Regions from separate parts of the Gluconacetobacter diazotrophicus PA1 5 genome, predicted to be linked through region 1. Evidence: predicted binding sites of a transcription regulator. Region 1 holds the regulator's gene; the other holds the start of a gene.
What was found. The regulator LexA, encoded in region 1, represses DNA repair genes until DNA is damaged. The targets are predictions, from matches to a motif close to TGTTCTANNTANGTTC.

Region 1 (4,827 bases):
GATCGCGCGGAAAACGTACCGATCCGGCGGAAAGGGAGGGAAAAACTGTTCCCTCCCGCCACCGGATCGGGAATAGTTCGCGATGGAATTCGCTGAACGCGACAAGGGGGCGTACCAGACCATGCAGATCGGCCGGATGATTCGACGGGCAATCCGCATGGTCATTCCCCCTGCCCTGTTCATCGGCCTGACCGCCTATTTCGGCTGGAACGTCATGCAGGGCGACCATGGGCTGCAGAGCTACAAGGCGCAGCTGCAACTGCTGGCCGAGGCCCGGGCCGCCCAGCAGGACGCCATGGCGGAACAGCAGGTCTGGGTCCGTCGGGTGCGTGGGCTGAAGGAAAGCGCGCTGGACAGCGACACGCTGGACGAACGGGCGCGGGCGATGCTGAACCTGTCCCGACCCGATGAACTGGTCGTCCCCTACGGGGCGCACGAACACCTCTACTAAAGGGGAAACCCAACGAAAAAAGCCGGGGGTCCGATGGACCACCCGGCTTTTTTGTGCCGATTCCACGGGACATGTCCCGTAGAGCCCGCCTGCTTATTTGATCTTCGCTTCGCGGAAGGCGACATGCTTCCGCGCGACGGGATCGTACTTGCGCATTTCGAGCTTGCCGGTCTGGGCACGGGCATTCTTCTTCGTGACGTAGAAATACCCGGTGTCCGCCGACGAGACGAGCTTGATCTGAATCGTGTTACTCTTGGCCATGGAATCCTCAGCACTGCTCCGCCGCTGCTGGAACAATCAGGTGCAGCAGTGGTTCAAGTCGGCGGAAAATGCGCATACACAGCCCCGAGGTCAAGCGTTAGTCGCACCGATCGTCCAGATATGTGTGATTCGCGCCAAAACGGGGGAGAACGGGACCAATGCTGAGCGTGTCCGAGGCCCAGGAGCGAATCCTGGCGGAACTGATTCCCATGGGGCCGGAACTCGTGCCCCTGGCCGAGGCCTGGGGGCGCGTCGCGGGGGCCGGCATTGCCGCGCGACTGGACAATCCGCCAGCCGATATTTCGGCCATGGACGGATACGCGGTCCAGGCGGCGCACTGCCGGGCCGGTACGACCCTGCCGGTGATCGGCGAGAGCCCCGCCGGCCACCCCTTCCCCGGCGTCGTCACCCCGGACGGGTGCGTGCGGATCTATACCGGCAGCGTGATGCCCAACGGGGCGGACAGCGTGCTGATCCAGGAAAACGCGACCGAATCGGACGGGCGGATGACCGCGAGCGCGGACGCCCAGGCGGGCCGGCACATCCGGCGGCGCGGCCAGGATTTCGCCCTGGGGCAGATCGTGGTGGCCCCCGGACGGCTGCTGCTGGCGCGCGAGGTCGGATTGATAGCGGCGGCCAATCACGCATGGGTTCCCGTCCACCGGAAGCCGACCGTCGCGATCCTGGCGACGGGCGATGAAATCGCGCTGCCGGGAGAGACGATCGCGCCGGGGGGAATCGCCAATTCCAACGCCCCGATGCTGGCGGCGCTGGTCCGGGCCTGTGGCGGAACGCCGGTGATGCTGCCGATCGCGCGCGATGACGAAGCCGAGATCGCGCGGCTGGCCCAGGGCGTCGAGAGTGCGGACCTGCTGCTGACCGTGGGGGGGGCGAGCGTCGGCCGCTATGATCTGGTGCAGCGGGCGCTGGAGCGGATCGGGCTGTCGGTCGATTTCTGGAAGATCGCGATGCGTCCGGGCAAGCCGCTGATGCATGGCCGAATCGGCCGGGTGCCGGTGCTGGGCCTGCCGGGCAATCCGGTGGCGGCCATGATCTGCGCCATCGTTTTCGCCATGCCGGCAATCCGGGTACTGGCGGGCCGCAGCGACCCGATGGTGGCGTACGACCTGGCGACACTGGGGGGCGACCTGCCGGCGAACGACCATCGGGCGGACCATCTGCGTGCCCGGCTGGACCGGGCGGCGGACGGCAGCCTGCTCGCCACCGCGTTCCCGCGACAGGATTCGGCCATGCTGCGCACCCTGGCGGACAGCCAGGCGTTGATCCTGCGCGCCCCCCACGCCCCTGCGGCCCGGACGGGCGAGCCGTGCCGGATCATCCGCCTGGATACGCTGTCCATCTGAGATGGCTGACCGGAAATGCGCGCTGCGCGGCACTCTCGCCCACCAGCCCACATTTCCGGGCAGCCTCCGAGGGCTGTTGACGGCGCAGGGGGAACCAATATAGAACATCGGCATTAGGTTTCCTGTTTGTTCCATGCCCTGGTAACGGATCGGCCAACCATCGGAACAGTACGATCACGGGGGTGCCAATGCTGACGCGCAAGCAACATGAACTGCTGCTGTTCATCGACCGGCATCTGAAACAGACGGGCTTTTCACCCTCCTTCGACGAAATGAAGGATGCGCTGAACCTGCGGTCGAAATCCGGCATCCACCGCCTGATTTCGGCGCTGGAGGAGCGGGATTTCCTCCGTCGCCGTCACCACCGCGCCCGCGCCCTGGAAGTCCTGCGCCTGCCGGAAACCATGCCGGCCGCCACCGGCAAGCCGCCCCTGGCGGAATCCGGTCCCCCGCCGGTCACCGCACCCGCCACCGACGAGTCCGCTGCTGCCGAATCCTTCGTGCCCAATGTCATCAAGGGTGATTTCGCCAACCGGCTGGCGGGGGCGTCCGTTGCGACCGAGGCCGGGGCGATTCACCTGCCCTTCTATGGTCGGATCGCCGCCGGCCAGCCGATCGAGGCCCTGCGTGAAACCGGGGCGCAGATCGAGGTTCCGATGAACCTGCTGGGCCATGGCGAGCATTATGCGCTGGAAGTCGCGGGCGATTCGATGATCGAGGCCGGAATCCTGGACGGCGATACGGTGATCATCCGCCGGGGCGACGTGGCGCAGAACGGACAGATCGTCGTCGCGCTGATCGACGACCAGGAAGTCACGCTGAAACGGCTGCGCCGGCGCGGCAGCACCATCGCGCTGGAACCGGCCAACGCGCGCTACGAGCCGCGCATTGTCCCGTCGGACCGGGTCCGAATCCAGGGCCAGCTCGTCGGCCTGCTCCGCCGGTATTGACCGGGACGGACGGGTTTCAGGGATAGCACCACAGATCGTCATAGGACGGCAGCAAGCCGGCCAGGTTCGCGACCTGTTCGGGACCGACCTGATCCAGATGCGGAAATTCCGCTAGGACGCGGGCCCCGCCGAACAGGGTGATCGCCCGCCGTGCCTCGCGCGACGGCTGTCCGTTCAGGATCACGCCGGCGACGGCCAGGCCGCGTGACCGCAGGGCCTGCAGGGTCAGCAGCGTATGGTTGATCGTACCGAGCTGGCTGCGGGCCACCACCACCACCGGCAGGGCGAAACGGACCATCAGGTCGATCATCATGCAGTCGCGCGTAATCGGGACCATGACCCCACCTGCCCCTTCGACCACCACGGGACGCGCGTCCCGGGCGGGCGGGAGTACGATCCGCGCGGCATCGAGCGTGATCCCGTCCTGCTCCGCCGCGTCGAAGGGTGACAGCGGGGCCGGAAGGACCACGGCGGGCCGGGCGATCCGGGCCGGGTCCACGCCGCACAGCGCGGCAATGGTGACGCTGTCGGCGGTGTCCTCGGCAATGCCGGTCTGTAGCGGCTTCCAGTAGGACGCATTCCAGGCCTGGACCAGGCACGCCGCCGCCAGTGTCTTGCCGACCTCGGTATCGGTACCGGTCACGAACACGCCCCGGCGCGACGGCGTGCGAAACAGGCCGTATCCGATCTCGTAGGTCGCGGTAACGCCGCCCCGGTTGTCCAGATCGCGCAACAGCCGGCGCATCGTGCCCGGCCCCGCGGGCCGTGCGCCGTCGCGCGGCAGGGATGCGCCGATCTGGCGCAGTTCGCGCACGAAATCCAGCGCGGATGCGGGATGGTCGATCAGCGTTTCGTGCCGCCATGACCCCACCCCGGCACCGGGCCAGTCGGCCTGCAGTTGCTCCAGGCCCGGATAGGACGGCACCGGGCAGTCCAGTCCCGCCGCCCGGTGCACCGCACGCCATTCCGCGAAGCTGCCGGCGCAGAGGGTGGAAAGCGCCATCATGCCGCCCGGCGCCAGCCGCGCGGCCAGGCGGTCCAGCGTTGCGGCGGGGTCCGTGAACCATTGCATCGACAGGCTGGAACAGATCAGGTCGAACCCCGTGCCGACCGATGCGGGATCTTCCGCGTCCACGACCGCATAGCGGACGTCCCCGCCCAGGGGCGTCAGGCGCGCGCGCGCGCGTTCGACCATTTCCGGCGCCAGATCGGTAACCGTCAGGATGGCATCGGGGAACAGGCGGCGCAGATGGGCGCTCAGGAAACCGGTGCCGCAACCCAGTTCGAGGATACGGGCCGGCGCCAGGCCACCGGCCGCATCGCAGGCGGCCCTGATCCGATCGGCCAGGCGCGCTGCCACCGACGCCTGGATGCGGGCGGCGGCGTCATAGGAGTCGGCACCGCCGAAACGGGCCGCGATCTGGTGCTTGCGCGGATTCATGGGGCGGCATCCATCATATGCGTAATCGCGGCGGCGCAGGCGTCGGGATGGGTCAGCGGCAGCAGATGGCCGCCATCCGCGATCCAGTCGACGGCAAGCCGGTCATGGAAACAGGCATCGGTCATGGCGGGCGAGACGATCGGGTCCACCCGCCCCGCCAGGACGGCGACGGGCGGCAGGGCGTCCGGGCTGGCCAGCAGCGGACGGGCATCGGCGTCGCGCAGGATCGCCAGGGCCCGGGCCAGCCGGCCGGGATCGGCCGCGCCCGGCGGTGGCGTGCCGATGCCCGCGCGGTCGCGAAAGGTGGCGACCACGCCGTCGGCGTTATGGTCCAGTCCCTGGACCATGCGGTCGATGACG
Region 2 (4,827 bases), 1.8 Mb from region 1:
CTGCCGCTCGACGCCCTGTTCGAGGTGCGCGTCCAGGCCGCGTTGCGGCTCTGGCGCGCGTTGATGGGCCGGCGCTCCGGACCCGATCCCGCGACCTTGTCGCCAGATCGGGTCACTCGGCTGATCCTGGCGCTCCGTACGCTCGATGGGTTGGACGCCGGGGCGACGCAGCATGAGATCGCGTTCGTCCTTTTCGGTCAGAAGGTTTCCTCACGGGACTGGCTCTCGCACGATCTGCATTTCCGCATGAAACGGCTGGTGCGTTTCGCGCGCGTGCTGACAGAAGGAGGATACCGGCGCCTGCTGCTCCATCCGTTCCGGGGACGATAGCGAGAGGGGGCTATTGCCGTGATGGGTCTTCCGGGGTCGCCCTGGCAACAATGGTCAGCGTGCCGTCAGGCAACGGGTTCTGCAAGAGCAGCGCATCGTCGATCGGCGCCGTCATCCAGCGGTCGATCTCCTCCCCGGTGGCCAGGACCACCGGCATGGCCTCGGGATGAATGGCTCCGACTTCGTGGTTCGGCTTTGTCGTAAGAAAGCCGAACAGGTCGTCCGTCGTCTCTCCGTCCTTCGCCTTGCGCACGGACGTCCACCGGCACCAGATGCCGGCAAAGAAAGCGAGCGGACGCGTCTCACCGAACGCGAACCAGGCCGGCGGCCGGGAACCGTCCGGCTGCGGTTCGGGCTCGGCGAAGCTGGTAAAGGGCACGACGCAGCGATGCGCGACATCGAGCCACGGCCGCCAATGCGGCGACTGCGGATTGCGGATGTTGGTCACGCCCCGATCGACCGTCTTGCCGGCGAGATAGCGGGGCGGCGTCGGCATCCCCCAGCGCGCCATCATCAGTTCGCGCCCGTCCACCGAATTGCGAACGATCGGCGCCATCATGTTGGGATAGATGCCAGGTAACGGCGGGAGATTGCCGGTGCGGTCGACCATGACCTTTGCGAGGTCGCGGATCGCCTGCTGGTTGGTGGTCATCGAAAACAGATTGCACACGGATCGCTTTCTCTTCCCTCGTCTCGCACGCGATGGCTATGCCCGCGAAGTCCAGCCGACGAAGCTCAGCCAAAGGCCTAACAGCAGTACGATAGCGGCGGCGATCAGCAACAGCGGGGGCGTTTCCACGATCGCGGCCGTCATGGCGGCGCCGAGGCTCGGCACAACCATGAGCGCCGCGCCCTTGAGCGTGATGACAATGCCGATCAGAGAAATTGCAATCGCACTCGGGCTCTCCCACCGAAGATGGAGTGCGACGATGGCGAGGCCCGCCATCAGGGTGAACGCGCCGGTGGCCAGCACCAGTGGGCCGTTCTGCATGAAGACCGGCAGCAGCATGGGCAATGTGCCCAGGCGGGCGAACAACGCGACAGCGAGCACCACGAGATAGGGCCCGATGATACGGGCCAGGGTTTGCGTCCGAACCGCGGGAAGATCGTCGGGCATCGGTATCTCCATACATGCGGCAATGGGAGGAACGCATGGAGCGAAGGCAAGGAACACATTATTTTTCGCGAAGTTGCGCCATCCTGACCTGCCCCTGGTGGTCGGGGACTCGGGCGGACGGCGGATCCCGGCTCTGGCGCCGTGCATGACGGCCTGGCCTTGCGCCGCGTTCAAGCCGTCGAGAGGGGGGCGCTCTCAGCGCTGCGGACGTAACCCCCTGTCCTGCAATGGAATCACGGTGTCGCTGCCACGATGTCGATTCCGGCTTTTCCGCCTGGGGCGACCCCTGCACGTGCGATGCGGCGTTGACTCTTGGATAGAGTAAGGAACAAATAGGGAACAAAAGACCCCGACCGCCGGTTGGGAACCCATCCCGGAAACCGATCGACCATGTCCACGCCCCTATCCCGTCCCCCGCTGGAGGCGCTGCGGGACCAGATCCGCCGTCTCGAAGGATCGGCCACCCGCCGACGGGCCGTGCTGCCCTTTGGCATCCGTGACATCGATCGCCGCCTGCCGGGTGGCGGCCTGGCGCTCGGCGCCTTGCACGAGGTGGCAGGCGGCGGGAACGACGCCCTCAACAGCGCGGCCGCCGGGCAGTTCGCCGCCGGCATCGCCGCGCGCACCAAGGGCAAGGTGCTGTGGATTGTCACCCGCCAGGATCTGTTCGCCCCCGCCCTGAAACAGGTCGGACTGGGTGGAAGCCGGGTGATCTATGTCGAGGCCGGGGCGGACCAGGATGTCCTGGCCTGTTTCGAGGAGGGACTGCGGCATGGCGGTCTGGGTGCCGTCGTGGCCGAGGTCGCGCGTCTGTCGATGACCGCCTCCCGCCGGCTGCAACTGGCGGCCGAGACGTCCGGCGCGCTGGGGATCGCCGTCCGCCGCTGGCGCCGGCAGACCGAGGCGGCTGATTTCGGCCAGCCGACCGCCAGTGTCACGCGCTGGCGGATTTCGGTCCTGCCGTCTGAATCCCTGCCGGTGCCCGGCGTCGGACGGGCGCGCTGGCTGCTGGAACTGATCCGGGCGCGGGCGGGAGAATCCGCCGATTTCGAAGTGGAGGCTTGCGATGGCAAGGGTCGTCTCTCTCTTCCTGCCGCTGTGGCCGACGGACCGGATCAGGAAAAGGCTGGGCGCCGACGCACCCGCGCCTGAGGCGCCGCTGGCGCTGGTCGGGCGCGAGGGACGACGCCGCGTCGTGCTTTCGGTCGATCTCGCCGCCCGCAAGGCGGGCGTGCGTCCCGGCACGCCGGTCGCCAAGGCGCAGGCGCTTTACCCTGATCTGATCACCATGGATGCCGACCAGGAGGGCGACCGGACCGGGCTGGAGAAACTGGCGTTGTGGTTCCAGCAGCGGATCGCCCCCCTGGTGGCGGTGGACGTGCCTGACGGTCTGGTGCTGGATACGACCGGCGCCGATCATCTGCATGGCGGCGAGCCGGCCATGCTGGCGGAAATGGTGCGGCGGCTGCGAGACGCCGGCATCACAGCCAAGGCTGTGGTCGCCGACACGCTGGGCGCAGCCCATGCGCTGGCGCGCTATGGCCGCGCGCGCACTCTGGTGGTGCCGGCCGGGGAGACGGCCGCCGCGATCGCGGACCTGCCGATCGAGGCCCTGCGCCTGCCGGACAATATGATCGAGGACCTGCGGGCGCTGGGCGTCGCGACCATCGCTCCGCTCGCCGCGATGCCGCGCGCGCCGCTTGCGCTCCGCTTCGGGCCGGACGTCGCCCGCCGGCTGGACCAGGCCTATGGTCGCATCAGTGAGGCCATCCTGCCGGTCCGGCCGGTTGACCCGGTCATGGTCAGCCGGAATTTTGCCGAACCGATCGGGGCCGCCGAGACGATTGCCCGCTATATCGGCAGGCTGGTCCCGCCGCTCTGTCAGGGACTGGAAGAACGCGGGCAGGGAGCCCGGCGTCTCGACCTGGTGCTGCACCGCGTCGACAGCCGCACCGAGGCGATCCGCATCGCCACCGCGACGCCGGTGCGCGACGCCAAGCGCCTGGTCAGGCTGCTGTGCGAGAAGATCGAAACCATCGATCCGGGTTTTGGCATCGAGCGTATGGTCCTGACCGCCACACTGGCCGAGCCGATCGCGCCGCGCCAGAAAATCTCCTCGCTGATCGCGGAGGAAGAACCGGATGTTTCGGATCTGATCGATACCCTGGCCAATCGCGTGGGCCATCGTTCCCTGTATCGCTTCGCTCCGGTGGAGAGCGATGTGCCGGAGCGGTCCTTCTGTCGAGTGCCGGCGCTGGCGCCGGACGACCAGAAGGATTGGCCGGAGCACTGGCCACGTCCGACACGCCTGCTGGCGCGGCCGGAGCCGGTGCAGGCCATGGCGGAACTGCCGGATCAGCCGCCGCTGTTCTTCATCTGGCGTGGAGTGCGGCGGAAGGTGAAATGCGCTGATGGGCCGGAACGGGTGTTCGGCGAATGGTGGCAGGGCGATGCCGAACTGACCACGGTGCGCGATTATTTCCGTCTGGAGGACGCATCCGGCGAGCGGTTCTGGGTCTATCGCTCGGGTGACGGCGAGCACGGGGAAACCGGCTCGCAAGGCTGGTTTCTGCATGGGATCTTCGGATGAGCCGCTATGCCGAATTGCAGGTGACGAGCTATTTCTCGTTCCTGCGCGGGGCGTCGTCGCCGCTCGAACTGTTCGAGCAGGCGAGGGCGCTCGGTATCGCGGCATTGGGCATCGCCGACCGCAATTCCCTGGCCGGCATGGTGCAGGCCCATGTCGCGGCGAGGGCCACCGGCGTCCGGCTGGTCGTCGGCTGTCGCCTCGACCTCGCCGATTTCCCGCCGGTGCTGGTCTATCCGACCGACCGCGCGGCCTACGGCCGCCTGTGCCGGCTGCTCAGCCTGGGCAAGAGCCGTGCCGGCAAGGCCAGATGCCATCTGCTCTGGGAAGACCTGGTGGCCTGGGGCGACGGGTTGCTCGCCATCCTGGTCCCCGACGTCGCGGACGAGGCCTGCGCCTTGCATCTGCGCAAGCTGAAGGACGCGTTCCATGACCGCGCCTATATGGCGCTGACCCTGCTGCGTCGGCCCAACGACCAGATGCGGCTCTACGCGTTGGCGAATCTTGCCCATCGGGCACGCGTGCCCACCGTTGTGACCAACGATGTGCTGTTCCACACCCATGACCGGCGCATCCTGCAGGATGTCGTGACCTGCATCCGGCACAACACCACCATCGATGAGGCGGGTTTCGCGCGTGAGCGCCACGCCGATCGCTATCTCAAGCCACCCCAGGAAATGGCGCGCCTGTTCGGCCGCTATCCCGAGGCGGTCGACCGCACGATCGCGATCATGGAGCGCTGTCGCTTCAGCCTCGACGATCTCGCCTATCAATATCCCGATGAAGTTTCGGT

Region 2: the regulator LexA is predicted to act here: its motif matches at 1,774-1,789, upstream of GDI_RS00500 (ImuA family protein).

What each region holds. Positions count from the first base shown of each region.
Region 1 is NC_010125.1:1,955,991-1,960,817, reverse strand. It holds gene eno (phosphopyruvate hydratase) at 1-2, shown strand, start outside; gene GDI_RS09170 (FtsB family cell division protein) at 122-451, shown strand; gene rpmG (50S ribosomal protein L33) at 545-712, opposite strand; gene GDI_RS09160 (molybdopterin molybdotransferase MoeA) at 871-2,076, shown strand; gene lexA (transcriptional repressor LexA) at 2,265-3,026, shown strand; gene bioD (dethiobiotin synthase) at 3,043-4,467, opposite strand; gene GDI_RS09145 (alpha/beta fold hydrolase) at 4,464-4,827, opposite strand, start outside.
Region 2 is NC_010125.1:106,230-111,056, forward strand. It holds gene GDI_RS00485 (DUF2285 domain-containing protein) at 1-330, shown strand, start outside; gene GDI_RS00490 (SOS response-associated peptidase) at 341-1,000, opposite strand; gene GDI_RS00495 (hypothetical protein) at 1,037-1,447, opposite strand; gene GDI_RS00500 (ImuA family protein) at 1,838-2,599, shown strand; gene GDI_RS00505 (Y-family DNA polymerase) at 2,514-4,037, shown strand; gene GDI_RS00510 (error-prone DNA polymerase) at 4,034-4,827, shown strand, end outside.